DNA from 4 places in the Ruegeria sp. CDSA141 genome. Region 1 is predicted to be linked to each of the others. Evidence: riboswitches for the same ligand, from Rfam matches in the RefSeq annotation. Region 1 holds a riboswitch; each other region holds the start of a gene.
The links. A riboswitch is a leader RNA that binds a small molecule or an ion and turns the genes downstream of it on or off. The one in region 1 is predicted to bind cobalamin.

Region 1 (7,997 bases):
TCTGTTGGTCAGGCGGGTTTCAAGTGTTTTCAAATCGGTATCCAAGAATACCTTGAATGTCCACAGTTGGTGAAGTTCCGACCAACCCGGTTCATTCAAGAGAAGGTAATTGCCTTCAACCAGAACAACGCGCTGATCCGCTGTGATCATAGACCGCGCAGCAATAGCCAGATCGAGATTTCGGACAAACTCGGGTACTGCGACTTCTCCTTCCGCACGCAATCGACCAAGCAATGCATGAAAGCCGGCAAGGTCAAAGGTTTCGGGGGATCCTTTGCAGTTCAGTAAGCTGCGATCCTTCAAGATCACGTTGTCATAATGGAAGCCGTCCATGGAAACCAGGCCGGTTGCGACGCCGCGTAGATTTAGCTCTGTGGTCGCAAGGCTGGCCGCAGTCGTTTTCCCCGATCCCGGTGGCCCGGCTATCGCGACAAGATGCCGGTCTTGCAGCGGCGGCAAAGCTTGAACGGCATCCGCGATTCTGCTTGCTAGCGCCTTGGGGGTGGCAAGTTTGCCAGTCACGCGGCCTGATCCTCGGCGGGCGGTTCTTTGGCACCGGTCATGAACGCCACTGCGTCGGACATCGTGTAATCCTTGGGATCAACGACGCACAGGCGTTTGCCAAGCCGATGCACGTGAATTCGATCGGCGACCTCAAAAACATGTGGCATATTGTGGCTGATCAGGATGATCGGAATGCCACGCGATTTCACGTCCAGGATCAGTTCAAGAACGCGGCGGCTTTCCTTCACACCCAGTGCGGCCGTTGGCTCGTCCAGGATGATGACCTTCGAGCCGAACGCCGCGGCCCGCGCCACGGCAACACCCTGACGCTGACCCCCGGACAGAGTTTCAACGGCTTGATTGATATTCTGGATTGTCATCAGGCCCAGTTCGCTCAGTTTGTCGCGGGCGAATTTCTCCATCGCCGGACGGTCGAGCATTCGGAACCATGATCCCAACGGCCCTTTGCGCCGGATTTCGCGCCCCATGAAGATGTTGTCCGCAATCGACAGGGCGGGGGACATCGCAAGCGTCTGGTAGACCGTTTCGATACCGGCTTCGCGCGCGTCAATCGGGGAATGAAAGTTCACTTTCTGGCCTTCCAGCCAAACCTCACCTTCATCCGGCACCACCGCGCCTGATACCGCCTTGATCAGTGTTGATTTGCCTGCGCCGTTGTCGCCGATTACGGCCAGAATCTCGCCCGGCATCAGATCGAAATCGCACTGATCCAGCGCCGTTACCTTGCCGTAGCGCTTCACAAGGTTCCGTCCTTTGAGAATAGGTTCCATCAGGCTGCCACCTTTCTGATCCACTGGTCGACCGCGACCGCTGCGATGATAAGGATGCCGATCAACAGGAACGTCCATTGCGCATCAGCGCCCAGCAATCGAAGCCCAAGTGTGAAGACGCCGACGATCAACGCTCCGAACAGCGACCCAAGAATGGACCCGCGACCACCGAACAGGGATATACCCCCGATCACGACCGCCGTTATGCTTTCAATGTTTGCCAACTGTCCTGACGTCGGAGACACGGACCCAATGCGACCAATCAGGGCCCAGCCCGCGAAAGCGCAGATCAGCCCGGACAGCATGTAAACTGACATCAGCGTGCGATGCACATTGACACCGGACAGCTTGGCGGCTTCCGGATCATCACCGACCGCATAGACATGCCTTCCCCAGGCGGTATGACGAAGCGCGTAGGAAAGTACGAGGATAAGCACCAGCATGAAGATCACGCCGACGGTGAATACAGCCCCGCCGACGTTAAACTTGGCACCGAACAGTTGCAGGATGCTGGCATGTTCCTCGATCTCCTGTGACCGGATGGTTTCGTTCTGAGAATAGAGGAAATTTGCCGCGAGAACGATTTGCCACATGCCAAGCGTCACGATGAACGGCGGCAGTTTGATGCGGCTGACAAGATAACCGTTCACCGCGCCGATTGCTGTGCCAACGAAAAGGCCGCAAATGATCGAGACCGATGGCGGCAGCCCATACCGGAAGGTGAACTGACCCATCACAACCGACGACATTACCATGATTGCCCCGACGCTAAGGTCGATACCTGCCGTCAGGATGACAAGGCTTTGTGCCGCAGCCACGATCCCGACAATCTGAACCTGCTGCAGGATCAGGGTCAGCGCAAATGGCGAGAAAAACTTGGAGCCCAACAAGACACCGAAAATGACGATGGCAGCCACAAGAACGATCAACGGCACCAGAGAGGGGTTCACATGCAGAAAATGCTGAACCGTTCCGACAAACCCGCGGTGGTGATCGTCAAATTCGGCAATCTGTTCCGGGCTGCCTTTTGCAGCGGCTTCGAAGTCGTCTGATCGTCGTGAAGTATCGGACATAAAGGTTCCCCCAAAGCGTCAGGTCACTGACGACTCTAGCAAGTTTTCGAGCGAATGGGTGGCTTGAAAAGCGGAAGGCCGCCCTCTGCGGCCCTCCGGGTGATCAGGTCAACCCCAGCAGAGGTCCATGCCTTCTTTGACCGAGATTGACTCGACGCCACCAGCGGCCTTGTCCGTTACAAGCGCCACGCCGGTGTCAAAGAAATCCTTACCGGGTGTGTTTTCAGGTTTTACACCTTCATCCGCCCATTTCTTGACGGCCTCAACCCCCAGTGATGCCATCAACAGCGGGTATTGTTGCGACGTTGCGCCGATAACACCATCAGCAACGTTTTGGACGCCCGGGCAACCTCCGTCCACGGAAACGATGAGTACGTCATTTTCACGTCCGATGGCTTTGAGCGCTTCATAAGCGCCTGCCGCCGCAGGTTCGTTGATGGTGTGAACAACGTTGATCGTCGGATCCTTGGCCAGTAGGTTTTCCATCGCGCGGCGACCTCCTTCTTCGTTGCCGGCAGTGACATCACTTCCGACCAAACGGGGGTCATCTTCATCGCCGATCACGTTCGGGTCTGCCAGATCAACACCGAAGCCCTGAAGGAAGCCCTGATTGCGCAGCACATCCACTGTCGGCTGGCTGACGGCAAGATCCAGTGTCGCGATTTTGGCGTCGTTGGCGGCGTCGCCCAGCGTGGCTTTGGCCCATTGTCCAATCAACAGCCCGGCAAGGAAATTGTCCGTGGCGAACGTAGCGTCAGCCGAGTCAATGGGTTCCAGCGGCGTATCCAGAGCGATTACCAGAACCCCTGCATCCCGCGCCTGCTTCACAGCCGGAACGATGGATGATGTGTCCGAGGCCGTCAGCAGAATGCCTTTGGCGCCGTCCAGAATGCAGGTCTCAATGGCTTGCACCTGCGTTTCATGGTCACCGTCGACCTTGCCCGCAAAGGCTTTCAGCGTCATTCCCAGCTCTTCCGCCTTCGCTGTCGCGCCCTCCTTCATTTTGACAAAGAACGGGTTGGTGTCCGTTTTGGTGATCAGGCAAACAGTTTCACCTTCCGCCATTGCACTGCCAGCCATGGCAGCAGCTGCCAGCGCTGTCGCGCCCGCAAGTCTTGCAAGTTTCATCGATAATCCTCCCAGTTTTTCTAATGCCCATGAGGGCACGAGAGCGATCAGGAAAAAATAACCTGATCCCATGAGAAACCATCACAAGAATCAAAAATTGAGTCAATAAATAACTCACTCTTATTTATTATTGACAGGGCGGGTCGGCTTTCTCATTCTCAAGCAAGAAAGGGGTGGTCGTGCCTGAATATTCATCTCAGACAAACTCGATTGGCTCGCACGGGTCAGAGGTGCGCGGAACAAACCAAAGCGGCATGCGGGCCCGAAACGAACGCCTTGTGTTATCTCTTGTCCGGCGCCATCAGGCCCTTGCGAAGTCCGAAATCGCGCGCATGACGGGACTGTCGGCACAAACGGTTTCCGTCATTATGCGTCTATTGGAAAAGGATGGGTTGCTTCTGCGCGGTGAACCGGTTCGCGGGAAAGTCGGGCAACCTTCTGTTCCCATGCGCCTCAATCCGGATGGTGCGTTCTTCTTTGGGCTTAAAGTCGGGCGCCGCAGTACCGAACTGGTTTTGACTGACTTTGTCGGAAATGTGCGGCAACGAGAGAGGCAAACCTATGACTATCCAACGCCGAATGCCACTTTGGATTTTTCCAGGGAGTGTCTTGGGAAAGTGATGTCGTCCATGTCACCTGAGTCCAAAAGCCGGATCGCGGGGCTCGGAATAGCTATGCCCTTTTACCTGTGGGACTGGGCGAAGGCTTTGCAGGTTCCTCAGGAAAAAATGGACCCGTGGCGCGCGTCGGACTTAAAAGCGGACCTGGCTCTCAGCTGCAATATGCCAGTTTTCCTTCAAAATGACGCGACAGCGGCCTGTGGTGCGGAATTGGTTTTTGGCCCGGCTGACGGGCCAAGAGATTTTTTGTATTTCTACGTCGGCTTCTTCATTGGCGGCGGGGTGGTCCTCAATGGCTCGATCTTTTCTGGTCGGGGAAATGCAGGCGCGCTCGGTCCTTTGCCTGTTCCTGATGACGCTGGCGGTGTGAAGCCGCTGATTGACGTGGCCAGCCTTTATGTGCTCGAGCGTGCAATCACGACAGCAGGGGCAACCTCGCATTCTTTATGGGAATCGACCGAGCATTGGGATGTGCCAAAAGCTCAACTGGAGAACTGGTTGAATAAGACCGCGAGCGGGATTGCCTATGCGATTGTATCATCATGCAGTCTAATCGACTTTGAGTGCGTAAAGATTGACGGCTGGATGCCGCCGGACATCAAGGCGCATTTGGTTGAATTGGTCGAAAAGAAACTGTCCGAGGTTAACCTGACCGGTCTTGAGCGCCCTTTGGTGCTGGCGGGGGCCCTGGGCCCGGATGCGCGCTCGCTGGGCGCAGCAAGCTTGCCGTTGTCGGAAAGGTATCTTTCAGAAGCCTAGAAGTGTATTTCCCCTTCTTCCACTGATGCTTACCAAAGCACGTCAAACCACACCAGACTTCCCAGGCTCATAACTTTTTCGACCGCCATCACAATTGATCGTTGACGGAGACTGGGATTGTCTGGCAAGCCGCTGGACATGTCCGGTTCCGGGGCGCGCTCTGGAATCAATAGGGAATGCGGTGCGGGCTCAGGCCCAATTCCGCAACTGCACCCGCAACTGTAAGCGGCGAGCAGGGCTGAAACGCCACTGGGGTTTTCCCGGGAAGGCCAGTCCGACGCTTTGACCCGCAAGTCAGGATACCTGCCGGGCATGTGCCCCCATAAGGGGCGCTCCTCATCGGCGACGGGATGTGCGTCGGACCAGGATGCCTGAAAGGGCAATTTGGCGTTGGATGTCCCGCAGTCAAAGTGAATTTCGCACCGGGATTGGCGCGACGGGACAAGGACGACTGTTCATGAAAAAGCTGCTCAGTGCAGCCGCTGCCGCGATGGCAATTCCTGCCATGGCAAATGCGCATTTCCTTTTGGAATACACCACCGACACCATGATCGAGAAACCCGGCGATGTGCCGGTCAAGCTGATCTTCTGGCATCCGTTCGAGAACGGTCATGTCATGGATATGGAAAAGCCGCAGGAATTCTATGTGATCCACAACGGCAAAAAAACTGATTTACTTGATACGCTGGAACCTGTCCGCTTCACCGGTGGAGAAAACGAGGGGGCGGCGTTCAAAGGCAGTGTTCCTGTCAAACGTTCGGGCGATTACGTGCTGGTGACGGTTCCTCAACCTTATTATGAGGAAGCCGAAGACATCTATATCCAGCAGTTCACCAAAGCGTTCCTGAACCGCAACGCATTGCCGACCGACTGGATGAACCCTGTGGGTCTGCCGACCGAGATCATACCGCTTAACAAGCCGACCAACATCATCGCAGGTTCGACCTTCACGGGCCGTGTGATGGCTGATGGTCAGCCGGTTGCAGGTGCTGAGATCGAGATCGAGTACATGGCCGCCGAACCTGGCATGGAGAGCTCGGCCGCTTCGACACCGAAGGTGTCACCAATGCCGGGTGGTGCCGTGGTCGCCATATCGGACGACAACGGGTACTTTTCGTTTGGCGTTCCAAAAGCCGGTTACTGGGGTTTCGCAGCACTTGGTTCAGGTCCAGTGACCGAACATGAGGGTAAAGAACTTAGTCAGGATGCGGTCATCTGGATCCGCGCCTGGGATCTGGAGTAAACCCAAATGCACATCGTCGACGGAGCCCTTTCCAACCCGGTCGTGGTCGGCGGTGCCGTCGCCGCTGCGGGTGGGATTGCCATGGGCCTCAGGTCACTGGATCTTGACCGCATCCCCACTGCCGGAGTGTTGTCAGCCAGTTTCTTCGTGGCATCGTTGATCCACGTACCCATTGGTCCGTCATCGGTACATTTGATCCTCAATGGCATGGCTGGACTGCTGCTTGGCTGGGCCGCATTCCCGGCTTTGTTCGTCGGGCTTTTGCTGCAGGCGGTCTTTTTCGGCTTTGGCGGATTGACGGTGTTGGGGATCAACACCGTCAATATCGCTTTGCCCGCGGTGGTGGCCGGATTGTTGTTTGGTCGCCTGATCGCGCGTGGGACGCCTTTGCAGGGTGCGATCTGGGGTGGCTTGGGCGGCGCATTTGCCATTGCGGCGACGACCGGCATGGTCGCGACTTCACTGGCACTGTCGGGGGATGAGTTCCTGCCCGCTGCCAAGCTTGTTTTCTTTGCACATATACCTGTCATGGCCATCGAAGCGATTTTGACCGGGTTCGCCGTTTTGCTGGCGCGCAAAGTCAAGCCCGAGCTGTTTGTCAGAGGAGCGACCACATGAAGCATCTGGTTATCACACTGGCTTTGTGCTGTGCGCCTTTGCCTGCGCTGGCGCATAAAGTCATAGCCGGTGTTTTTGTGTCCGGTGATGCCATAGAGGGTGAGATCGGTTTTTCCAGCGGCGATATGGCAAGCGATACCGAAGTCATTGTTACTGGCCCGGATGGGGCAGAGCTGGGTCGCACGGTGACGGATGCAGACGGGTTTTTTATCTACACTCCGAACTCAGCCGTGGCGCATACATTCTTTGCTGACCTGGGCGCCGGGCACGTGGCCCAGATTACTATGCCTGCAGAGGACGTCGCGCAGATTATGGGTGTTGTCGCAGAAAAAGCGGACAGCGCAACTTCGGCGACCATGGCCCAGACTGTCGGTTCCGCGACTTCACTAGGCCAAGAGGAACGACAGATTATCGCAAAGGCCGTTCGTGACGAGTTGCGCCCGCTCAGGCGCGAGATCGCGGCCTATCGCGAACAGAATGACCTGCAAACCATCCTTGGCGGGATCGGGTACATCGTTGGTCTGTTCGGTCTGGGCTTTTACATGGCGGCGCGCCGCAAGCTGGCGGCCTGATGGCACACGTCCTGGGGCACCAAGAGAAAACACTGGCCGAAGCCGGTGACGGGCCTGAAGGTCTGATCAACCTGCTGGATCCTCGGATGCGGATCGTCATGGCAGTTGCTTTTGCAGTCGTGACCGTGGCGCTGTCAGCCCTCATTGCGCTTTGCGCGGCGTTGACCGTGTCTCTTTCGCTTTTGATGATTTCACGCTTGCCGTGGCGAAAGACGTTGAAGCGAATGGCCATGATGGATGGATTCATCCTGTTTATGCTGATCCTGCTGCCCTTTTCCATGCCCGGAGACATGATGTTCACGCTTTGGGGGTACCCGGCAAGCTGGCAAGGCTTCTGGAAAGCGGTCCAGATTTCTTTGACCGCCAATGCCGTGATCCTGTCCCTGCTGGTGTTGGTTGGCACGATGGAGCCGGTCACCCTGGGTCACGCCTTGCATCGTCTGCGCTGCCCTGAAAAGCTGGTTTACCTTCTGATGTTTACAATTCGGTATATCGAGGTGTTGCGGGAAGAGTATCTGCGCTTGCGCGCCGCCATGAAGGTGCGCGGTTTTCGGCCAGCGACCAACTGGCACACATATCGCAGCTTTGGTTACCTGGTGGGCATGATGCTGGTGCGCGCGATCGAAAGATCGGAACGCATTCTGGCCGCGATGAAGTGCCGGGGGTTTTCCGGGCGTATGCCGTTGCTT
Region 2 (7,997 bases), on a different contig from region 1:
ACTCGCCATCCGATGATGCTGGCATTCAAGGCACTGGACTATGATGCGATTGGTCTTGGCAACCATGATTTCGGGTTCGGGCTGCCATCATTGGACAAGACCCTTGCACAAGCCCCGTGCCCGGTTCTGTGCGGCAATCTTCATCGGTCCGGAGAAATACAATCATGGCATCGTTTTGCGATCCTTGACCGCATCATACCGGCAGGAAACAAGGGCATACCCATTCGCGTTGGCGTGTTTTCGGTTCTTCCACCGCAAACAACACGCTGGGAAGAACATAATCTGAACGAAACCGTAGTGGCGGACGACATTGTTGTCGCGGCACGGTCCCTAACGAATTTCTTGCGCGAAAAAGGGTGCGATCTGATCGTGGCGCTCGCCCATTCCGGGCTAGGAAACCCGGACACAGCGACCGACACCGAGAATGCCGTCATTCCCCTGGCCGCGATTGAGGGCATCGACGCTGTTGTCGCCGGGCACACTCACCTGACCCTTCCCGCACGCACCAGCGCCCAAACCCCGAATGTGGATTACGCGAAAGGGCTGGTGCATGGTACGCCGGTTGTCATACCCGGCTCGGCAGGCGCATATCTTGGAGTAATTGATTTAGCCGTTACCCTACAGGCCCAGTCGGGGCTGCGTGTTGTTGACAGCCACGCTGAATTGCGCCCGGTTTCCGTGGGCGGCACCGCTATTGGCGAAGACTTGGAAATCGCGCAACTAGTTGAACCCGCACATCAGCAGACCCGTCAGGACATGGCCGCGCCCGTTGCGCGCGTCTCGGACACATTGCACAGCTATTTCAGTTTCTGTGCACCGGATCGTGGACTGACGCTTGTTGCCGCCGCACAAGCAACCGCGTTGCGCCCCTTTTTACACGGCACCGCGCTTGCAGAGCTGCCACTGTTGTCAGCCGTGTCGCCAGCCAAATGCGGCGGGCGCTCTGGCCCTCGGTATTACACGGACGTTCCGGCCGGTGAAATCTGTCTGCGGCACGTTGCGGATCTGCATGTCTTCCCCAATGAGTTGCGCGCGATCCAGATCACAGGCACGCAGTTGCTGGAATGGTTGGAGATGTCAGCCAGTGCATTCAACCAACAATTCCCCGATGCCGAGGCAGAACTGTTCGACCGGGATCGGGCGGGGTACAATTTCGATATCATCTTTGGCTTGTCCTATCAGATCGACCCGTCGCAACCGCCGCGATACGATGTCGGGGGGCAAATGATCCATCCCGGTCACAGGCGGGTGCATCATCTGACTTGCGCGGGCCAAGCCGTACGGCCGGATCAGGTGTTTGTCGTTGCTCTCGATAATTATCGCGCAAGCGGTGGTGGACATTTCCCGTATATGTCATCGGCCCTGGCCATCAATCTGCCCCCGCTGGATATCCGGGACATTTTGCGAGACTACATGACGCACCGCCTGCCACCCGACCCATTGGCCCGGCAACCTTATCCGTTCTCTCTGATGCCGAAATCCGGGATGACGACCATTCTTCGGACTGGTCCCGGTGCTTTGAAGTATATTGACGAATTGAACATGTTTGACCCCAAGATTCTGGAACCTGACGAAACCGGTTTTGCACGCATTCGCCTGACGCTCTGACGGGTTGTCATTTGCCGAAGCCTTCCCTATATCCAGAGTCGAGAGGTTGGCGCGGGCGAGCGCCTCGCCAACCTGGTCAGGTCCGGAAGGAAGCAGCCACAACGAGCCCCGCTTGGGTCGATGTCCAACCTCTCACTTTTCGAACCTTAGCCGCAGGAGGGCTTTATGATTGTAGAAAAGACCCTTCGGGCAGCACGGTTCTGACCTCACGGTATCAACTGACTGCCTGAACACATGACCCGGGGATGAGCGATTGCCATCCGTCGGGAGTACTGTTTCTGACGACAGGCAGACCAATGTTTCTTACACTTTCGGACCTGGGATGGTCCTCTCACTTTGCTGCGCAACACGCGGCTTATCCTTCCTGCACACCTTTTCGCATCACTTCCGTTCATCGGGACCGCCTGATCGGGCTGAACCCGTATGGTGAAGTCCCGTTGCTGACCCTCGATCAGTCAACCGGCAGCTATGCCGTTGGCGATTGGGTTCTCACCGACGACGACAAACGCGTGCGCCACTTGCTCGACCGGCGCAGCCTGCTGCACCGACGCGCCGCCGGTACAGGTGCCGCGACGCAACTGATCGCAGCCAATGTCGATGTGCTGTTCATCGTCAGCTCGTGCAATGCCGATTTCAACCTGCCCCGGCTGGAACGATATCTGGCGCTTGCGCATCAGGCCGGGTGTTACCCGGTCGTTGTTCTGACAAAGGCCGACAAATCAGAGGACCCTGATAGTTTCTCGGGGCAGGTGCAATCACTGGACCCGTTCTTGACGGTTCTGGCGATCAACGCGCTGGACCCTGCAGAAGTTGAAAAGGTTCTGTCCTGGTGCTCCAAAAGCCAAACCGGAGCGCTGGTTGGCTCGTCGGGCGTTGGCAAGACGACACTTGCCAATTCCATGACCGGTCAGGATCTCACCACCTCGGGCATTCGCGAGGATGACGCGCGGGGCCGGCACACAACGACCGCACGCGCACTGCACCGGATGCGCAACGGCGGCTGGTTGATCGATACACCCGGAATGCGCGCGTTGCGCCTGCTGGACGCTCAGGACGGGATCGACGAAGTTTTCTCGGACCTTGCCGAGTTGAGCCGGGACTGCCGTTTTGCGGATTGCCAGCACAACTCCGAGCCCGGATGTGCCGTGCAAAAGGCGATCAGTCACGGCACGCTTGATCCGGTGAGACTGGACCGGTGGCGCAAGCTTCGGCGCGAAGATCGGCGCAACTCTGAAACAGTCGCACAGTCCCGCGCGCGGGACAAAGCGTTCGGTAAGATGGTCCGTGGCGTCATGAAGGAAAAGAAACTTCGCAACCGGTGATCGTTGGACGGTGCCCGGCCCGTCCTGCGCCGCGTCTGGTCAAGCGATCAGTCGCGGCCAAACCGCTGCGTTGCGCCGGGCAAATGCTCCGATATGACCAACCTCAGGCAACCCGAAATCGGCGGGGCTCAGCAGGTGACGGTTGGCATCGGGGCCGTAAAGATCCGCAAGCCGCCAAACCGCTTCCGGCGGCACCATCTGGTCGTCCTCGAATGCAAACAAATCCACGGGCACTCCAGTTTCCTCCCAGTGCGCCGCAGGTAAGTCACGCCCGATTTCAGGTACATAGCTTAACGGCGCTGTACACCATTTGCGCCACTGCCAATAGACCGATGCCGGCAGGTCCGAGCCAAACCCGATCGCCTTTCCGGGAAGGTAGCCAAGTGCTCGGGCCAAAAGCGGGGCATGGCCGTACCAGAACAACCTTGCCAAACCCCGATAGGGCCACGGATGGTCGCTTAGGGTCACAAGCCCCGAACACACACAGATCATCCGGTCAATCAGATCGATATCCGGTTGTACTGGCCCCAACATCGCGCCGACGGAATGGCCGATGGTCCAGTGTTTCGCATTCGGGTATCGCCGACGCATTTCCGCCCGTGCCGCAGGCATGTCGATCAAGGCCCAATCCGCCATGGTCGCACGCGAATCTTTCAGGCGGCCCGTTAAAGAATACCCATAATCCCTATAGTCATAGGTCAGGCAGGCCATACCCTTCTCAGCGGCAAGCCATCGTGCGAAATGACGGTAATAATCACGCGGCACACCCGTTGCACTGTTCAGCACGACGACGATTTCGGGCGAAGTTACCGGGCTATACAATCGGGCGGACAGCGTTTTCTGCCCGGACGGAAACCGAAACTCCTCGGTCAATACCGTTTGCTCTGTATCCAACATGATCTCTGGCTTTTCGCTTGGTAAATCCGGTTTCCGAACCTCAACACCCTCGACACTATGCATGAACCAACATCGTATCCAGCATGACCAAGCGTCCGGTCAAAAGATCGGCTTGACTCGGTGCGTGCTCAAACGCTAGCGGTTGTGTGATGGTTTCCGGCCTCCACAAGGGGTCGGGATGAAAAGGGAACACGGTGCGGTAATGTCTGGTCATACAGGCAACAACCAAATCCGCGACTGCCCCCGCAACTGTAAGCGGTAAGCGATGCCAAAACACCACTGGCCCAATGGCCGGGAAGGTCGGCAAAGCAATGACCCGCAAGTCAGGAGACCTGCCATCGGAAACGAAACCGAAACTCGGGCGGGGTGTCCGGGCAGGTCCTGACGGCATCACGCTGTCCCACCTGTCCCAAATATCCTGTCCGCTACGCGCGGAGGGCGCAGGATGATCTGGAAGACAAAAACGCATGAATACAGTGCAACAGTATGTCAGCGGACGGGCAAAACCTGCCCCGCTTTGGCGCGGCTGGCGCGCTCGATATCCGAAGCCGTGACACAGGCGACCTTGGCCACAAGTGACGATTTGGAGGTTGAGGGCAGCAGTGAGCTGTCGCATTGCGCCGAAGGATGCCATGCAATTTTTCTCGCGCGATCAGACAGCATTCGTATCTTTTGCGGGACGCAGCCCGAAGCCGCAATTGAGCCCCTGAACGGCTATGCCGACTTGATCTTCGGAAACACGTTCAGTGCGATGCCATCCGGCGTCGTGAAAAACCCACCCTGCGCGATGATCCAGGTTTTCACGATCCGGCCTCGAAAACCCGTTTGCGCGCCCGCGCAGATTTCAATCTGATTCCAGACTGACCCGTGCCTGGGCACGCCGAGAGGCCCAGGCCAGTTGCGCATCCGTTTCGACAGCGCAAGGACGTACCGCCCGCAATCGTTCCAGCGCTGTGTCCGCGCGTTCGCCGCATTCGACCATCAGCCGCAGAACAACCATACCTGACCTGCCACAGCCCCCACGGCAGTGCACTAAAACGCGACCTCCACCTGACAGCGCGTGCCGGGCTGCGGCGCTGACAGACGGCCACGCGTCCTGAACCGCCTGTGTCGGCGCTCCGAAATCTTCGATCGGAAGGTGAACCCATCGGCTGGCGCGGCTTTGAATGTCGCTGCCGAAATCCTTCGCGCCATCCTGAAGCATCTCGACATCCGTTGTCATCGATACAACAAGCCCCGGCTGCCAGGCTGCGATCGTATCCAGATCGCTGAAATAATCCCCGCCACGTCCGGGCATCGAGGTCAGTGCAAGCGTTCCGCCTCCGACTTGCAGGGCGTAGATCACCAGCTGCGACATGAAACGTGTCCTCCCCGAAGAACTCTTTACAAAAATGAGTCATTAAATCTGCTAACGCAGTTTAGTGCGAAAGCGACTCGTTTCTAAATCAAAAATCATGACACCACGCTGTGGACGCGGGCAGCGGTGGCCACTACGCTGTGCCCAAGCACCGAATCCCAACGAGAAGACATGACAGACAGCTCCAGCCCCGCCTATAAGGTTCTCGCCCGCAAATATCGCCCGGAAACCTTTGCCGATCTGGTGGGTCAGGATGCCATGGTGCGCACCCTGAAAAACGCGTTCGCGGCCGATCGGATCGCGCAGGCCTTCATCATGACCGGCATTCGCGGCACCGGCAAAACCACGACCGCGAGGATCATCGCCAAGGGCATGAATTGCATCGGTCCGGACGGAACCGGTGGCCCCACAACCGAGCCCTGCGGTCAGTGCGAACACTGTGTCGCTATCATGGAAGGTCGCCATGTCGACGTGATGGAGATGGACGCCGCCAGCCGCACAGGCGTCAACGATATCCGCGAGATCATCGACAGCGTGCGCTATCGCGCCGCCAGCGCGCGTTACAAGATTTATATCATCGACGAGGTTCACATGCTCTCGACCAGTGCTTTCAACGCGCTGCTCAAGACGCTGGAAGAACCGCCCGCGCACGTGAAGTTCATCTTCGCGACCACTGAAATCCGCAAAGTGCCTGTCACAGTACTGTCCCGATGCCAGCGCTTCGACCTGCGCCGGATTGAACCCGAAGACATGATTGGCCTTCTGAGCAAGATCGCCGAAGCGGAAAGCGCCCAGATTGCCGAAGACGCGCTGGCACTGATCACCCGAGCAGCGGAAGGATCGGCCCGGGACGCGACCTCGTTGCTGGATCAGGCGATATCGCACGGGGCTGGCGAGACGACCGCCGATCAGGTCCGTGCAATGCTTGGACTGGCGGACCGTGGCCGCGTTCTGGACCTTATGGATATGATCCTGCGCGGCGACGCCGCGGGCGCACTTACCGAGTTGAGTGGGCAATACGCCGAAGGCGCGGACCCGCTGGCGGTGCTGCGCGACCTGGCCGAGATCACGCACTGGGTGTCCGTCGTAAAGATCACACCTGACGCGGCCCAGGACCCGACGGTTTCTCCGGACGAACGGACCCGGGGCCAACTCATGGCCGAGGCTCTGCCGATGCGGGTCCTGACCCGCATGTGGCAAATGCTGCTGAAGGCGCTCGAGGAAGTCTCCGCTGCCCCCAACGCGATGATGGCCGCTGAAATGGCCGTTATCCGCCTGACTCATGTGGCTGATTTGCCCAGCCCCGAAGAGCTGATCAAGCGATTGCAGGATACCCCGCCACCGCCGCAGGGCGGGCCCAACGGCGGCGTGCCCATAGCCAGACAGGGTGCGGTTCCAACGCAAGCTGGCGCGGCCCATCCGCCTGCCTACGCGTCGCCCCCTCGCGGTGCCGGTGGTGCGCCGGTTGCAGCTCTGGCGCAGGATGCTCAAACGGCCCTTGCGCGGTACCCGACCTTCGACCACGTGGTCGAACTGATCCGGACCAATCGCGACGTGAAGTTGCTGGTTGAGGTGGAAAACGGCGTGCGCCTCGTGTCCTATCAGCCCGGACGAATCGAATTCACACCCGCCGCTCAAGCACCGGCGGATCTGGCTCCACGGCTGGGCTCTGCCTTGCAACGCTGGACAGGAAACCGGTGGGCGGTCTCGATTGTCTCGGATGGGGATGCACCCACAATTGGGGAAATACGGGACGAGGCCGAGCTGGCACTGAAATCCGAGGCTGAACAACACCCTTTGGTTCAGGCTGTGCTGGCGCAATTCCCCAAGGCGAGAATCACCAATATCGAGACGCCGGAACAACGCGCCGCCAAGGTCGAGACCGAAGCTCTTCCCGAAGTTGAAGACGAGTGGGACCCGTTCGAGGAAGACTGACCTTGCCACCCGTCATCTCGTGTCACAAGTGATACTCATCGACTCTTCCCGTGATTTACACCGTTCCACAACGTGAGCGAGGGATTTCATGCGAGCGTCACCACTGCATCCACTTTTCGAATTGATTGTTCACGACATCGACCTGCGCGAAGTTGCAGGTGATACCTTGTATCCTGACATTCGGCAGGCGTTCGAAACCCACTCAGCGTTGCTGTTTCCCAAACAATCAATCCCGGATACATACCATGTTCGCATCGCCGAACTGTTTGGCCGTTGGAGAATAGAAGAGCTGTGGCGGCGGCACACGACTTTGAATTTCAGATTTCCGAACTGACCTAGAAAACAAAAGACAGCCTTTGCTCAAAGGACGATCTACGCTTGCTGGATTTGCAGGCAAATTTGTTGTGATATGTTGCGGCACACGGACAGTATGTTCCTGCCGGCGCCTGCACTGATCAACATTCTGACGGCCAAGGCCGTGCTCCCGTCGGGTAACCCGACCGAGCTCGCATCGACCCTAGCGGCGTGGGCAGATATGCCGGATCAACTGAAAATACACTGAAGGATGCCATTATCTGGCACCGGTTGTCTCATTCCCGATCAAAGATTTCAGCCGATCTGGCCGAACTGTCAAAAATGACCAGATGGCAGGATTGCCAATGGCGCGCGATCTGGCCAAATCCTGAATTCATCGCTTCGCATGCCTTTGCTATCGAAGGGATAGGGCATCATGAAGGTCAAACCCTGCTGGACAACGCAATCACGTTCTGCACGCAGCCCGAACAAGTCTATTCCCACCAACGGTCAGTCGGCGACGTTCTCATCTGGGACGAACGCGCCACGATGCATCGCGGCCGTCTCTGGAACTAATACCACCC
Region 3 (7,997 bases), on a different contig from region 1:
CGGCGTTTTGAAACGTTCCCAGATCCACCCAGGACTGACCGGCAGCAAAGTTTTCCTTTATCCAGTCCGCCGAGCCCTCGGCCAAAGGTGTCAGATACCCCTGCTTGGCGAGGTTTGCCGCCAGACCGGGCTGCGGGAAAACAGTCAGGTTCGGCGCGGAACCTGCGGCTGCATCAATCAGGATTTGCTGTTCCAGAGAGTCCGAGCCCACATAGCTGGAATTCGCACCTGTTGCTTCGTCGAAATAGGCCACAAGGTTCTCGAAAGACTTGCCCTCGCCAGCCAGCCAGGGGCCGAAAATAGTCAGGCTTTCGCCGGACAGGTCATTTGCTTCGGCAAAGGCCTGAAACCCATCCCAGTCAAAACTGCCCTCGCCGACGGCGTGAATCAACTCACCCTCCGCCTGAACTGATCCGGCTACCAGGGCGAGTGCCGCCGCACCTGCGTAAAGCGCGTTTTTCATCAAATCCTCCTCCCAAGCTATCGTGCGCTCAAAGACTCGCCTTCAAAGCGCTTTGGATATTGCGTGTTATCCGCTAACAATAGCTCTCTGTCAACATTTTGCTTCCCATCGCCAAAATTACTTATATTTTCTGCTTTCCACGCAAAATAAGTTGACGGAAGCAGCATTTGCTCACAAAACAGAAAAGAACCACTCAATTGAAGGCGCTTTGAATCGTAAAATGAACCTGAAGCAGCTCTCCGAAGTTCTGGGTCTTTCGCAAACTACGGTCAGCCGGGCGTTGAACGGGTACCCTGAAGTGAGCGAGGACACACGTGCGCGCGTTCAAGCTGCGGCGCACAAACATGGGTACCGGCCGAACAGTCGTGCCAAAGGGCTTGCAACCGGACGATCCATGGTAATCGGCCACGTGATTCCCAGCTCGTCACAACATGAAATGGTCAACCCGATCTTCGGGGATTTCGTCGCCGGTGCCGCAAAGAAATACGCTGAACATGGCTATGACATGATGTTCACCAACGCCGACGACACCTCGATTGAAGAAGCGTATCGGAGTCTCTTTCAGCGGGGCGCGGTGGACGGAGTCGTGCTGCAAGGCCCCAAAGTGAACGAACCACGGATCGAAGTCCTGACCCGCATGGGCGTCCCATTCATCGTGCACGGACGCTCAACCGGCGTCGACACTTTGTATGACTGGATCGATGTGAACAACAAAAGCTCGTTCATGCGTGCCACGCGCTTTCTGATTGACCTTGGCCATCGCCGTATCGCTCTGATCAACGGTTTGGAAGATATGGATTTCGCCCAACGCCGCCGCGACGGATATCTTGAGGCGCTTGGGCGGGCCGGGCTTGCGCCCGATGCAAATCTGATGCGCAGCGCTGAAATGACAGAGGTATACGGCCACCACGAAACGCAAAACATGTTGCGCCTGGACACCCCTCCGACTGCGATTCTGTGTTCGTCGATGATATCCGCCATCGGTGTGCGGCGCGCTCTGTCCGAAAGCGGGCTTGAGATGGGTGCGGATGTATCAGTGATCGCCCATGACGACGACCTGTCCTATTTGAAGAACGGGCAGGATGTACCTATCTTCACCGCAACGCGCTCGTCCGTCCGGCAGGCAGGTGAAATGGCTGCTGACATGTTGATCCAGCGCATCAAATCTCCGAATGATCCAGTCAAAACTAGATTGCTGGAGGCCGAACTGGTAGTTGGCAGGTCAACCGGCCCTGCGCCCAACAGGTTGTAGCCATGAAACACTTACGCGCTGATTTCCCCAAAGATTTCCTCTTTGGTGTTGCCACCTCTGCGTACCAGATTGAAGGCCATGCACAGGGCGGTGCGGGGCAGACTCATTGGGATACCTTTGCGGCGTCGCCGGGCAACGTGGTGCGCGGAGAAAACGGAGACGTGGCCTGCGATCACCTGAACCGGTTCGAGCAGGATTTCGATCTAGTGCGCGAAGCCGGGTTTGACTGTTATCGCTTTTCGACAAGTTGGGCACGTGTATTGCCGGAAGGGCGTGGTCAGGTCAATCAGGCGGGGCTGGACTATTATGACCGATTGGCGGACGCCCTGCTGGAGCGCGGTATCCGCCCCTGTGTGACGCTTTATCATTGGGAACTACCGTCAGCGCTTGCGGATCAGGGGGGGTGGTGCAATCGCGATGTCGCGGATTGGTTCGCGGATTATACGCAGGTCATCATGGGTCGGATCGGTGACCGGATGTTCAGCGCCGCGCCGATCAACGAACCCTGGTGTGTCAGTTGGCTGAGTCATTTTGAAGGCCACCATGCGCCCGGTCTGCGCGACATCCGCGCCGCTGCGCGAGCGATGCATCACGTTTTGTTGGCCCACGGCAGGGCCATTCAGGCCATGCGCAGTCTTGGCATGAGCAATCTGGGCGCTGTGTTCAACCTCGAATGGTCCGAGCCAGCAGATGACAGCGCGGAAGCGCGGCTTGCCGCAGATCGCTACGACGCGATTTATAACCGGTTCTTCCTTGCCGGGATTTTCAAAAGAGAATATCCCCAAACAGCCTTGGTGGGATTGGAGCCACACCTGCCCAAGGGCTGGCAGAACGACTTTGAAACCATCGGAGCACAGGTCGATTGGTGCGGGTTGAACTACTATACCCGAAAATTGATCGCCCCGGCGGACACCGCCTGGCCCAGCCTGCAAGAGGTTCCCGGGCCTTTGCCGAAAACGCAGATGGGATGGGAAATTGAGCCCTCTGCCCTCACCCGCTTTCTTATCAGAACAACGAAAGACTATACGGGCGCGATGCCAATCTATATCACCGAAAACGGTATGGCGAGTGAGGCGCGCGTGCAGGACGATGATCGTATCGATTATCTCGACCGGCACCTCGCGGCCGTGCAGGACGCTTTGACACAAGGTGTTCCGGTGAATGGCTATTTTGTCTGGTCGCTATTGGACAATTACGAATGGGCCTTCGGGTACGAGAAGAGGTTTGGACTGGTGGACGTGGATTTCGAAACACTTGGGAGAACGCCCAAAGCGTCTTTCATGGCGCTAAAATCCGCCCTGTCCGAGGGTCAGAACGTCTCTCAGCCGTTAGCGCAACCATTCGGGGCTGTGCATGAGCATTGGAACCTGGTTGCGGATATTGGTGGCACGAACACACGTTTGGGCGTCGTCACGAATGGCGAATTGGCAGGTCTTCGGAAACATCCGACGGGGACATTGGAAGACCTGTTGGAGGCGTTCCATGATCTCAGAGACGAAATCGGAACAAATCCACAGGCCGTCGTAGCTGCGGGCGCGGGGCCCGTCAGGGATGGGACTATTCAACTGACCAACGCAAACCTGGATCTCTCGGAGACAGAGTTGGCAAATGCAACAGGAGCGCAGCGCACCTTTGTCATAAATGATTTTACCGCCGCGGCATGGTCGGTAGCCGAGGTAACCCGGTCGGATGTTGCCGTCTTGCAGGGACAGGCAACGCCGCCCGCAGGCACACGATTGGTTGTTGGCCCCGGAACCGGACTCGGCGTTGGCGCCTTGCTTTACTCAGAAGGCAGATATCATACGGTTTCCGGCGAAGGCGGGCATGTGGGTCTGTACCCGCGCCATCGCGAAGAAGTTGATATCTTTGAAGCGGCGCGTCGTATCGCACCGGGCTGTTTCTTTGGGGACAGCCTGGCTCTGGAAGCAGAAATGTTCCTGAGTGGAACCGGCCTACCGGTACTGTATCAGGCCGTTGAATTGGCAGCCGGTCAGGCGCGGGCACAGGTGCGCTCTGCGAAAGAAATTCTGAACGATGCCCGCAGCGGCACCGATCTCATCGCCGAAAAAACGGCGCAGATTTTTACCACTCATCTGGGTGCATTGATGGGTGATCTGGCGGTCACCTTGATGCCAGAGGGAGGCGTTTTCCTTGTGGGCGGCGTTGCCGAGAAAAACCGCTGGCTTTTCAGTGACAACTTCAAGGATGCGTTCAACGGCGGCGGCCGCTTCAGCGATTTGCGCCGTTCCCTGAACCTCTACGTGTCTGAACAGGCAGAGTTCGGGATCATCGGCGCAAACAACTTCTGCAAGAACGCGCTGAGACAGTAACCAGACTAACCGAAATTTCTATTCCAAGAAGGACCAAGACATGATCCTGTGCTGTGGTGAAGCGCTGATAGATATGATCTCAGAACCGACCGTGTCGGGTGCACTGGGTTTTGTGCCACATACCGGTGGTGCAGTTCTGAACACAGCTGTTGCGATGGGGCGTCTGGGCGTGCCGGTTGGAATGCTGACAGGTTTGTCATCGGATATGTTCGGACGGCAACTGATCGATGGCCTGAAAGCCAGTCATGTGGACACGACGCATGTGATTATCTCGGACCGCCCGACCACGCTTGCCTTTGTACAGCTTTCTGATGGGCACGCGTCTTACAGCTTTGTTGATGAAAACACGGCGGGCCGGATGTTGCTGCCCGAAGACTTGCCCGATCAACTTCCAGCGGTTTCCGCTCTGTATCTCGGTGGTATCAGCCTTGCCTGTGAACCTTGCGCAGATGCTTATGCCGCCATCCTGGACCGCCACGGTTCCGACCGGGCTGTGATGCTGGATCCGAATATCCGCCCGGGTTTCATCAAGGATCAAACCCGATTTAGAACGCGTTTGAACCGCATGGTCTCACGAGCAGATATCGTCAAGGTTTCAGACGAGGACTTGGACTGGATCATTCCGGGTAACGAATCCGAAGCCGCGAAGGCGTCTCTGCTGTTGCAGGCGGGTCCAACCGCTGTCATCGTTACGCGTGGCAGCGACGGGGCGCACGGTTACTTGGCAGATGGTTCAGAAGTCTCGGTTCCTGTGAAGCCCGTTGAAGTAGTCGACACAATCGGCGCAGGTGACACGTTCAACGCTGGCGTCCTGACCGGTCTCAGCCGTGCAGGGCATCTGACCAAATCAGGTCTGCGCGGATTGACTGCGGAAAACTTGCGAACGGCTATGGAACTGGGCGCGGATGTGGCCGCAGTGACCGTATCCCGAGCCGGGGCGGAACCGCCTTGGGCGCATGAGCTTTGATCTTTAGAATGGCACAATGAAACGATCTGAAATCAACCGTATCAAATCCCAGGCACACGCGTTTATTCAGTCCTTCGGTGCCGTGTTGCCACCCTTTGCGAATTGGACGTCAGAGCAAATGCGCAGCCCTCTGGCGGAAACGATTCGCAACCGCGGGCTGGGATGGGACATAACCGATTACGCACAAGGCCGTTTCGACGAACTTGGGCTTTTTCTGTTCACTCTGCGCAATGGTGAGGCGAAGGATCTGAAATCCGGGCGCGGGATGCTCTATGCGGAAAAACTGTTGATCTCGAAAGACAATCAGCTTTCTCCGATGCACCGACATATCGTCAAAGCAGAAGACATCATCAACCGGGGCGGCGGCGACCTCGTTCTGGAAATCTATGCGTCGGATCCAAACGGTGGCGTTGACCGCGACAACCCGGTGACGGTCCCCAGCGATGCCTGCCCTGTAACCTTGCAACCCGGAGAGCACTTGCGGCTGAAGCAGGGGCAAAGTGTAACTCTGATGCCCGGCATCTGGCACGCTTTCTGGGCGGAGCGCGGCGATTGCCTTATTGGCGAGGTTTCGACCGTGAATGACGACCGTACGGACAATGTCTTTGAAGAGCCAATCCCGCGGTTTTCAAAGGTCGAAGAAGATGCAGAGCCGGATTTCCTGCTTGTATCGGACTATTGACACCGTTCGGTCCGGGCTGGCGTGAACAGGATAGTCGGCTCAACTATCGCAAATCCTTCCACCACCCCACACCGTCTGCCGCTTGACAAGTCTTGCGTAGCCGGACTAGCTGATCGGGATGGTTCCGCAAGGGATGAAAATGGGAATACGGTGCGGCGCAGGGATGCGCCAAGTCCGTGACTGCCCCCGCAACTGTAAGCGGTGAGCGACGCCACTGTACCACTGATCCGAAAGGGTTGGGAAGGTGGGCCGAGCCTTGACCCGCAAGTCAGGAGACCTGCCATCGCATGGTAAACCAACCCGGGGCGGGGCGTCCCCGAAGGAGGCTTGATGGCGCGTTTGCGTAATATATGGGTATTTGCCCTCTGTCTGCATCTGGCAAACGACGGAGATGGCAATGGCCTGCTATTCTGATCACTACGTTCTGATCTGTTCAACATGTCAGGGGACGATGCCTGCCGAGGCCGCGCAAGACGCACTGGACGCTCAGTTGCCTGACGGTTTTGAAACCCGAATGGTGGCCTGCATGGCAGGTTGTGAACGGGCCATGACCGTTGGATTTCAGGCCGCAGGCAAAGCGCAGTACCTGTTCGGCGACATTAAGACATCACACGACCTGGCTGCCCTGGTCGAATTCGCGACGCAGTTCGGCGACAGCGACGATGGCTGGACAAGCGCGTCGGACCGTCCTCCTGCCCTCTTTGCAAAGACCCTGTCGCGAATACCCGCTTTGCCATCCCGAGGGACGTCATGAGTTTTCTGGTTGCCGAGGATCTGGAGTACTACGCTCTCAATGGTGATATCCTGTTGCAGGACGTGTCCTTTCGTCTGGAAGAAGGATCAATTCTGGCAATTGCCGGACCGAACGGTGCCGGTAAGACCACTCTGCTGAAACTGCTATGCGGGATCGAACGGATTGCGTTGGGTGATGTTTGGATTCAAGGCAAAAGCCTTCGCACTCTGTCCGCCCGCCAACGCGCCCGATCCATTGCTGTGGTCGGACAGCAGGAAACGCCCGATGGACGGATGCGGCTGCAAGACTATGTTGCGCTGGGACAAATCCCGATTCAGGGTGAACGATCGACGGCTCAACATAAAGCTGATCTTGAACGGGTGCTGACGACGACCGAACTGTCGCATTTCGCAAACAAACCGATGAGCCAACTGTCGGGCGGTGAACGTCAGCGCGCACATATTGCTCGCGCATTGGCCCAGAATCCGTCTTTGTTGTTTCTGGACGAACCAACCAACCATCTGGACCCGGATGCCAAGGGGCACATGCTGTCCTTGGTCGCTGACCTGGGGGTAACGGTCGTCATGATCGTCCATGATTTGGTCATGATCCCGGAATTCGCCAGCCATGTGGCGTTGATGAAAGCCACGCGCCTGACCGGGTTCGGGCCTGTCAGCGAAGTTCTGACCACAGACCGGGTACGTGACACATTTGGTGTGGATTATCTGTGCTTTCAGCACGAAGGCCGCATGATCCCGGCGCTGGATATCCGAAAACGAAAACTGTCATCATAACAGGAGCTAAAAATGATGCACAAACTCTGGCCAGTGGTTGTTTTCACTGGCTTGGCAAGTGGCGCAGCAGCGGAGGCCGTCACGGTGGACAACTGCGGCGAACCGCTTGTTTTTGAAACGGCGCCCGAGCGTCTGGTCGTGCACGACATGAACATGACGGATATGGCCTTTGCACTCGGCCTTCAGGACAAGATCGTGGGGCTTACCGGAATTACCGGCTGGTACAAAACAAGCCCCGATTTTGATGCTCAGCGTGGCGATATCCCAGAACTTGCCCCCAAATACCCGACCATTGAAAACCTTGTGGCCGTCGAGCCCGATCTGTTCTTTGCCGGTTGGTACTATGGCATGAAACCCGGTGGCGATGTCACGCCCGACACCCTGGAACCCTTTGGTATCAAGACCATGGTCCTGACCGAAAGCTGCGTGCATCTGGACAAGAATCGCCCCGAGGCCAGCATGAACCTTTTGTTTGGTGACGTTCTGCGTCTGGGCATGGTCATGCAGGTCGAGGACGAGGCCGAAGCGCTGGTTGCCAACTGGAAGGACCAACTGTCCGCCATTGAAGCAAAAACAGCCGATCTGGCAAAGCCCCGCGTGTTCCTGCTGGACGGACCGGCCGATGCTCCGTTTACTGCCGGCAAGTTCGCCATTCCCGATGCAATGATCGCAGCCGCCGGTGGCGAAAACGTGACACATGATCTGGATACCAGCTGGGGCCGCACGTCGTGGGAAGCCGTGGCAGCGGCTAACCCGGAATTTCTGGTGCTGCTCGA
Region 4 (7,997 bases), on a different contig from region 1:
CGGAAACACGCGAAGCCAATGCGCGGGCGATGTCGCGCGTCTCTGCCTGTGCCTGCGGGCAGAACGGTGCGCCGGGGCAGGCGTCGGTGGTCATCAACGGATCGGTTCCATCTTCGACAAACGCCGAGGCAGGTATCGCCGCCCCGCCTTCCAGCAGGATCAGCCGCCACGGTGTGACGCGCAGGGCGCAAGCACCGCTGTCCTCGATCAGATCATACAGCTTGCGCGCAGGCAGCGACCCAAAAGCCGCTCCGTACAGAGCACCCACTTCACAGGGGCCGGGTTGAAGCTTTGCGCCAACAGAACCGGGCGCACACCCTTGCCATTCCTGCGGCAGGGCGTCGATGACACGCGCCATGCGGCGTGTCTCGGGTGTGTAGGTTTTGGAAAACCACATTGCCAGCGCGATCACGTGGTCAATGGCGTCGGTCTCGGTCACGCTCCGCCCGGTTTCGCACCCGTCGGCGCGCAGGATCAGGCCGTCTGCAACGGTTTCCAGACGAATATCCGCCGAATCCGACGCCAGCAGACGTTCGGGGCCTGTGTCGATTGCAAAGCCGAATTTTGCAGGCAGGGCCGGCAGGTCCGCAAGCCGGCCAATCAGTTCATGGGTCAACCGAGCGGTCAAATCGCCCGCCTGATAGAGCGGTGTAACCAGAATATTGCGGCGTATTTCGATGCCGGGTTCCGCATCCAGCAGGTTCAGCGCGGCAAGCTCTTTGAGTAGAGGCTGGTGGTCTTCCTCGTCCACGCCCCGCATTTGCAGATTGGCGCGATTGGTCAAATCGATCGAGCCGTTGCCAAAGCGGCCCGCCAGATCGCACAGTCCCAGAGCCTGATCGGCGTCCAGACGCGCCAGCCGGGGCCTGACCCTGACGACCAGACCGTCACCGGACATCATCGGACGATGGGCGCCGGGGCACCAGCCCTGAACAATTGGTGCACTCATCTCAATTTCTCCAAATCGGCCCGGATGGAATTCCGGCGCGTGTTCCAAAGCCCGGCCTCCAGCAGCGCGCGGAACCGGTCCTGCATGGCCTGACGAGCTTTGGGATTGGCCTCTTGCAGGAACGCGTCCACCTCTGCGTTGCCCAGCGTGGCATCGTGGTAGAGGTCAAATAGATGTGGTGCGACCGTGCCGGACAAATGCGCGAATGAGGCCATATGATCCAGCGTCGCTGCGATTTCAGCGGCTCCGCGGAAACCATGGCGTTGCATCCCGGCGATCCAGCCGGGATTGGCGGCGCGGGCATGGACGACACGGCTGATTTCTTCAGGCAAGGTGCGGGCACGAGGATTTTCCGGTTTTGTGTTGTCCAGATGGTACAGCTGCGCGGTTCCGCCGGCGATCTTCTTGGCGGCGGCAAAACCCGCCTCGTGTGTGGCATAATCGTTGGCCAGAAGAAGATCGGTTTCGGTCAGGTCCTGCAAGTGGACAAAGCTGTCCGCATTTGCAACGCGTTGGGTGATACCGTCCTTGTCCTGCGATATGTGTTCGCCTTCCAATGCAAAAGAGCTGGCCTCAAGCCACGCTTCACCTGCCTGTGCACGGGCCTCGTCGGTATACACCTCGGAGAGTTCGGTCATGTTGACGCCATAGCTTCCGGGCGCAGGTCCATAGACCCGCGCCACCGGCTCCTGCCCGGCATAGGGGTTCCAGTCCGCCGCCTCATCACGCGCGGCCAATGCGCGAACCGCTTGGCCAAACAAAGCGGACAGCGTCGGGAAAACATCCCGGAACAGGCCCGACACCCGCAAGGTCACGTCCAGGCGCGGGCGGCTCAGGTCAGTGATCGGCAGAACCTCGATGCCGGAAACCCGCTCGGACCCTTTGTCCCATACGGGTTTGACGCCCAGCAGGTGCAAGGCCATGGCAAATTCCTCGCCCGCCGTGCGCATGGTGGCTGACCCCCACAGATCGACGATCAGCCCTTTTGGGTAATCGCCTTCTTCCTGAAGATGGCGTCGCACCAGTTCCTCGGCCAGTTTCACACCCTGCGCATAGGCCGCACGGGTCGGAACCGACCGCGGGTCAGTGGTGTAAAGGTTCCGCCCGGTGGGCAGAACATCTGACCGACCACGATAGGGTGAACCCGAAGGCCCGGCATCGATCCGTTTGCCCCCGAGCGCTTTGATCAGCGCGTCGCGTTCAGCGTGGGCCGACGGGGCCGAATCGAAATTGCCCGTCACCTCGGGCACGCGCCCGAAGATGTGCAGCCCGTCGCCAAACTGGCTTTCCTTGATGTCACAGACAAAGCGGTCGATACGTGTGATCGCTTCGGCGGTGCAGGTTGCCTGATCAAGGCCGAGATCGCTTTCCAAGCCAATGGCCTGCGCTTCATCACGGATATCTTCCTGCAAGCGGTCACGGCGTTTGGGGTCAAGCCCGTCGGCGTTCGAAAACTCATCCAGCAGCGATTCAAGCCGGACCATCCGATCCGGCGTGCCACTTTCCTTCATCGGGGGCGGGATGTGGCCCAGCGTGACCGCTCCAATCCGGCGCTTGGCTTGCGCGGCTTCACCGGGATCGTTGACGATAAAGGGATAAATCACCGGCAGATCGCGGATCAGCGCCTCGGGCCAGCAATGAGCAGACAAAGCGACCGATTTTCCGGGCAACCATTCCAGCGTTCCATGTGCCCCGATGTGGATCAGCGCGTTCACGCCCAACCCTTTGCGCAGCCACAAATAGAAGGCGACATAGCTGTGGCGCGGGGTGCGCGAGAGGTCATGATAGTCGTCATCACGCAGCTCGGGCGTGCCGCGTTCGGGTTGCAGCGCGACCAGCGCCTTGCCGCGTCGCAGTGCGGTGAAATGGAAGACCCCATCGGCACAGGCCGGATCATCTTCGGGCGCGCCCCATGCGGTGTGCAGATCGGTGCGCAGGGTCTCGGGCAAATCCGCAAGCGCATCCAGATAATCCTCGAGCGCCCACGAAATCCGTGCGTCCAGAAGAGTGTCGGCAATCGGCTCGCCAGTCGCGATGTCATAGCCTTCTTCGCGAAGATCGGACAGCATCGCTTGGGCTGAGGCCAGCGCGTCAAGGCCAACCGCATGGGCCATCTGCCAGTCTTTGCCGGGATAAGTGGACAGGACCAGCGCGGGAATCTGATCTGCCTTGGGTTTGTCGTTCAGTGCAAGCCAGCCCGAAACACGGTCGATGATCGCTTCGATCCGATCCGGTTCGGGCCGATGTGCAAAGCGCGCGTATTCCAGATGAGGATTGCGTTTGCCGGGTTCCTTGAAAGACGCGACTCCCGCCGAGATCCGCCCATCAACCTCCGGCAGTACCACATGCATGGCCAGATCGGCGGGGGACAGCCCGCGTTCTGCTTCGGCCCACGCTTTGCGGCGCGAGGTGGCGAGAGCGACCTGAAACACAGGCACATCTGCTGCGTCCAGAGGCGATGTTCCCGACGCACCTTTGCCCGAGAAGGAAGTGGCATTGACAATTGCCGATGGTTTCAGCGCAACAACCTGTTCCCGCAACCAGTCGGCGGCCACAGGCGCCTTGAGCGACGGGGCAAACAGGCCCATCGCCTCGAATCCACGGGCCCGCAGGCTGCGGATCAGGGTGGCGATCGGGGCGGTGTCTGCCGAGGTCAGGTAAGCGCGGTAGAAGGTGACGAGGATGCGTTTAGCGTTATCTTCGAACGCGGTTTCCACCGGGATTACGCCGCGATCCGGACACCACGCGCCACATTCGGGCAAGGTCTTGGCGCCCATCACCGGACCGGCATAAAGCCCTGCCGCCAGAGCCATCTGTGCCAGTGCGGCCTGTGCCGCGACCTCGCCGCCGGTATCGCACAGATGCGCCAGCCGCCGCAGGGTCGAGACGGGCAAGGTGGAATAGTCATCCAACCGCGTATCCTCGCGCCCGTCCGCTGGGAGGACGGCCAGAGCGATGCCTTTGGCCTGCGCCAGTGCCAGAACCTGCTGCAGGCCATAGGACCAGTAGGGCACGCCACCGATCAGACGGATCAGAATGCCCTTGGCGCCCTCGAGCGTCTGCTCGACATAGGTGTCAACGGACAGCGGGTGTTTCAAAGCTGTCAGATTGGCCAGCCGCAGGGTCGGCATTCGCCCATCCGGTCCGCCACCACGATGCCAGCCCGCCGCGAAAGCACCCAGGTCGCTGTCCGAGAAAGACAGCACCACCAGTTCTGCTGGGCTCTGGCCCAGATCGGTCGGGGTCTCGGTTTCCTCGAGCCCGTGGCTTTCGCGGAAGACGACGTGCATGGGTCTTACTCGGCAGCCTCACGCACACCCACGAGGATATCGCGGATTTCCGCCTCTTTGATGTCGTCATGCTCGGCGATTACGACCAGACGCGAACGGCGCTCTTCGCCGGGTTCCCACGGACGGTCATACTGGTGACGTACCCGCGCACCCACGGCTTGTACCAACAGACGCATGGGCTTTCCCTGAACGGCGGCATACCCTTTGACCCGCAGGATGTTCAGCTCATTGGCGAGGCGTTCGATTTTGGCCACCAGTTGGGTCGGATCGGCTTGCTCGGGCAACTCGACGATGATGCTTTCGAAATCGTCATGCTCGTGATCATGGTGGCCGTCGTGATGCGAAGGGCGGGCGTCCATGTCATCCTCGGCGGCGGCTTCCAAACCCAACACAACGCGAACGTCCACCGCACCTTCGGCCACTTCGACCACGGGCAGGGGACGCGGCGCCTCGGCGGCGATGATCTCGCGTGCTTTTACCACGCCTTCAGGGCCGGCGAGGTCGGGCTTGGTCAGCAGGATGATGTCGGCGCAGGAGATCTGATCCTCGAACACCTCGGACAGGGGCGTTTCGTGGTCGATCGAGTCATCGGCCATGCGCTGGGCATCCACCGCTTCGACATTGGGCGCGAAGCGACCGGCGGCTACAGCCTCGGCATCGGCTAGGGCGATCACGCCATCCACGGTGATTTTCGAGCGGATGTCGGGCCAGTCAAACGCCTTCAGCAATGGTTTGGGAAGCGCCAGTCCCGAGGTTTCGATCAGGATGTGATCCGGGCGCGGTTCCAGAGCCATCAGGGCCTCGATGGTGGGAATGAAATCATCTGCCACGGTGCAGCAGATGCAGCCATTGGCCAGTTCCATGATGTTTTCCGCCGGGCAATCGGGAATGGCGCAGGATTTCAGGATGTCGCCATCGACGCCTACATCGCCGAACTCGTTGACCACGACAGCAAGGCGCTTGCCCTGCGGGTTCTGCATCAGATGACGCACCAAAGTGGTCTTGCCCGAGCCCAGAAAGCCGGTGATCACTGTGACGGGGAGTTTTTCGAGGTTCGACATGTCAGGCTCCAATCGGGGGAATGCGCGAGGCACAGTTTTTTCGGAAATGTTCGGGGCGTTCGCGCCATTTCACCAAACCATCTTCAGTGGCCAGATACTTGGTCGCACCGTCGACAATGACGTCGACATGATCTGTTTCGCTCAGGTTTTCATAGACGAATGTCCAGCGGCCCGGCCCGCCGCGCAATACGATCGAACAACCTTGATCGCAGTTAGACAGGCATTCTACGGCTTTCAGGGTGACACCGTCGGGCAGGTCAGCCTGTTCCAGGGCCTTGTGCAACAAAGCGCCCGGGCGTTGCGCGTCATCTTCGACAGGCAGGCCGCGACGGCAGGTGGTACAGACCAGCAACTCGACTGGTGTGGTCTCGGTCATGTCTCTCATCCCCCCAAATCCTCTTCGCGGGGGACGGGGTTTCATGCGGGCCACGATTGGTCACGGACCCGACACCGGAACACCCCGCCCGGTTTCAACTTCGGTTGTTGGCAGGTCTCCCGGCTTGCGGATGCCAGAGGAGGGCCTCTGTCGGATGTCCCGCCTTCCCGGCCTTTGGGCCAGTGGCATTGGGCATCCTCTCCGTTCACGGTCGCGGGGGCGGCTGCGTTTGGCGGCATGACCGTTGACGCATTCCCTTTTCATCGGCTGTCACCGACACCAACGAAAGGGACATGCGGCACCGCTGGCCTGCTTGTCAAGCGAGTCGCGCGTAACAATGATGTAGAGGAGTAGAAAGCGACCTGTGGGCGTCGATGGGCGGCATGTCGTGCGGGGTTCAGCCTGAGATGAGCCCGGCGACGAACGGTATCTCTGCTAGGGTCGTACACTGTGGTGGGTGGGTGCCTCGACAGAACTTGTCACGATGGTGGGAAAAGACCGCCGAACACCCCGGATCCTCTCGCGCTAATAGATGACGTTGATCATGAGCAGAGAGACGACCAGAAACAGCACAGTCATGATCCCACCGGAACGCACGAAATCCATCACCTTGTATCCTGCCGGACCCATAATCAATGCGTTTACCTGATGGGTTGGGATGATGAAGCTGTTCGATGTGGAAATGGCGACGGTCAGTGCAAAAACCGATGGATTCCCACCAGCCGCTATCGCAATCGATATCGCCAAAGGCACCAGCAGGACAGTGGCCCCGACATTTGACATGACCAGAGAAAAAGCAGTCGCCAGAACGGCGATTCCGGTTTGCAGCGACCAGAGCGGCCAGCCGTCCAGAATTATCATGATCTGCTGGGCGATCCACGCAGCTGTGCCTGTGTTCTGTACGGCTTGTCCCAACGGTATGAGGCAGGCGAGCAGGAATACGGTGTTCCACCCGACCGCCCGGTATGCCTCATCCACGCTGAGCACACGGGTCAACATCATGCCTACCGCTCCGGTAAGAAGGCAGAGCGAAAGCCGGACGTCCGTGAACAGGATCAATGACAGCGAAATGGCGAAAAATGCCAGGGCCCAGCCGACTTTTTGCGGCCTCAGTTCGTCCTGGGGAAAGTCCGTTGTCACAACGACGAAGTCCGGGTCGCGCTTGATCCGCATCAGGTTGTCCCATCTGGTATGCGCCACGAGCATGTCACCGGCCTGAAACTTTTCGAGCCCGATCTGAGTGGATTCGTGATCCTCGGTCTCGACATGGCTCAGCGTCTCTTCGCCGCGGTGAATGGCCAGCAGCGACATGCCATAGGTCTTGCGGAACAAAAGCTCGCGGGGGCATTTGCCGATCAGCTTGCTGTCTGGCGTGACGACCACCTCGGCCACGCCTGCATTGGTGGGGGCGAACTCTTCGACAAAAATGTCCAAATCCGGAAGAACGGTAAGCCCGTATTTCTTGGCGAACGTCTCGACCTCCCAACGGCGGCCGACGATGGCCAGCCGACACGGGGCCGCAATTTCGGCTGTCAAAACCTGAACCATCGAGGTTTTGCCGCGATAGAAGGTGGAAATGATGTACAGGTGGTTTTCGTGGTTGATGTCGGCCAGAATCTCTCCGACCAAGGGGCTGTCCTCGGGCACTACGACTTCGAACACGTCGGCTTTGAGGCCATAGACCCTTTGCAGGTATTCCTGTGTCCCTTGTCCGGTGCCCGTATTGTCAGGCCCTTCAGCCACGGGCAAAACCCAGCGTCCTAACAGCAAAAAGTAACCAATTCCCGTTAGGATCAGAACTGCACCGATCGGTGTGACCGAGAACAGGCTGAAGGGCGCCATTTTCTGAGATGCCGGCAAACTGTCATTTGCCGTCAGGATCAGGTCGTTCAGCAGGATAAGTGGAGACGACCCGACCATCGTCATTGTGCCACCCAAAATGGCGCAGAATCCCATCGGCATCAGCAGTCGTGACAGCGGTATACCTGACCGCGAAGAAATACGGCTGACAACGGGAAGAAACAGAGCAGCGGCGCCGACATTCTGCATGAACGAAGAAATGACGCCAACGGTTCCTGAGATGATTGGAACAACCCTGCCTTCCGATTTGCCACCATATTTGAGGATAACGGCAGCAACCTTGTTCATGATCCCCGTCTTGTCCAGACCAGCACCGACGATCATTACCGCAATGATCGAGATGACGGCATTGGATGCGAAGCCGTCGAACAGAAGGGTTACATCCGCCAGATTTCCCAGCCCGGGCGCGTAGCTGAGCAAGCCTATGAGAACCAGAACCAATATGGCGGAAAGGTCGATCC

Region 2: linked by a shared signal. The riboswitch ahead of AC2FLP_RS19010 (hypothetical protein) and the one ahead of AC2FLP_RS20560 (DUF4198 domain-containing protein) in region 1 are both predicted to bind cobalamin.
Region 3: linked by a shared signal. The riboswitch ahead of AC2FLP_RS08965 (DUF1636 family protein) and the one ahead of AC2FLP_RS20560 (DUF4198 domain-containing protein) in region 1 are both predicted to bind cobalamin.
Region 4: linked by a shared signal. The riboswitch ahead of AC2FLP_RS14630 (DUF1636 family protein) and the one ahead of AC2FLP_RS20560 (DUF4198 domain-containing protein) in region 1 are both predicted to bind cobalamin.

The regions. Positions count from the first base shown of each region.
Region 1 covers NZ_JBXWPT010000025.1:16,081-24,077, forward strand. Annotated here, with positions in the region: gene AC2FLP_RS20535 (nucleoside/nucleotide kinase family protein) at 1-522, opposite strand, end outside; gene AC2FLP_RS20540 (ATP-binding cassette domain-containing protein) at 519-1,295, opposite strand; gene AC2FLP_RS20545 (ABC transporter permease) at 1,295-2,368, opposite strand; gene AC2FLP_RS20550 (sugar ABC transporter substrate-binding protein) at 2,477-3,496, opposite strand; gene AC2FLP_RS20555 (ROK family transcriptional regulator) at 3,751-4,875, shown strand; cobalamin riboswitch at 5,002-5,200, shown strand; gene AC2FLP_RS20560 (DUF4198 domain-containing protein) at 5,333-6,118, shown strand; gene cbiM (cobalt transporter CbiM) at 6,125-6,736, shown strand; gene AC2FLP_RS20570 (NikL family nickel/cobalt ECF transporter subunit) at 6,733-7,308, shown strand; gene cbiQ (cobalt ECF transporter T component CbiQ) at 7,308-7,997, shown strand, end outside.
Region 2 covers NZ_JBXWPT010000019.1:7,701-15,697, reverse strand. Annotated here, with positions in the region: gene AC2FLP_RS19030 (bifunctional 2',3'-cyclic-nucleotide 2'-phosphodiesterase/3'-nucleotidase) at 1-1,608, shown strand, start outside; RNA gene ffs (signal recognition particle sRNA small type) at 1,648-1,746, shown strand; gene rsgA (ribosome small subunit-dependent GTPase A) at 1,905-2,930, shown strand; gene AC2FLP_RS19015 (alpha/beta hydrolase family protein) at 2,970-3,890, opposite strand; cobalamin riboswitch at 3,961-4,181, shown strand; gene AC2FLP_RS19010 (hypothetical protein) at 4,273-4,680, shown strand; gene AC2FLP_RS19005 (protein-tyrosine phosphatase family protein) at 4,672-5,184, opposite strand; gene AC2FLP_RS19000 (DNA polymerase III subunit gamma/tau) at 5,356-7,119, shown strand; gene AC2FLP_RS18995 (TauD/TfdA dioxygenase family protein) at 7,208-7,453, shown strand; gene AC2FLP_RS18990 (TauD/TfdA family dioxygenase) at 7,529-7,681, shown strand; gene AC2FLP_RS18985 (TauD/TfdA family dioxygenase) at 7,756-7,989, shown strand.
Region 3 covers NZ_JBXWPT010000004.1:217,142-225,138, forward strand. Annotated here, with positions in the region: gene AC2FLP_RS08935 (ABC transporter substrate-binding protein) at 1-463, opposite strand, end outside; gene AC2FLP_RS08940 (LacI family DNA-binding transcriptional regulator) at 684-1,715, shown strand; partial or broken gene AC2FLP_RS08945 (GH1 family beta-glucosidase) at 1,718-3,019, shown strand; gene AC2FLP_RS08950 (glucokinase) at 2,996-4,045, shown strand; gene AC2FLP_RS08955 (carbohydrate kinase family protein) at 4,086-5,012, shown strand; gene AC2FLP_RS08960 (D-lyxose/D-mannose family sugar isomerase) at 5,029-5,694, shown strand; cobalamin riboswitch at 5,799-5,993, shown strand; gene AC2FLP_RS08965 (DUF1636 family protein) at 6,092-6,448, shown strand; gene AC2FLP_RS08970 (ABC transporter ATP-binding protein) at 6,445-7,221, shown strand; gene AC2FLP_RS08975 (ABC transporter substrate-binding protein) at 7,234-7,997, shown strand, end outside.
Region 4 covers NZ_JBXWPT010000010.1:60,920-68,916, forward strand. Annotated here, with positions in the region: gene AC2FLP_RS14615 (ferredoxin-like domain-containing protein) at 1-949, opposite strand, end outside; gene cobN (cobaltochelatase subunit CobN) at 946-4,239, opposite strand; gene cobW (cobalamin biosynthesis protein CobW) at 4,245-5,300, opposite strand; gene AC2FLP_RS14630 (DUF1636 family protein) at 5,302-5,676, opposite strand; cobalamin riboswitch at 5,769-5,975, opposite strand; gene AC2FLP_RS14635 (SLC13 family permease) at 6,202-7,997, opposite strand, start outside.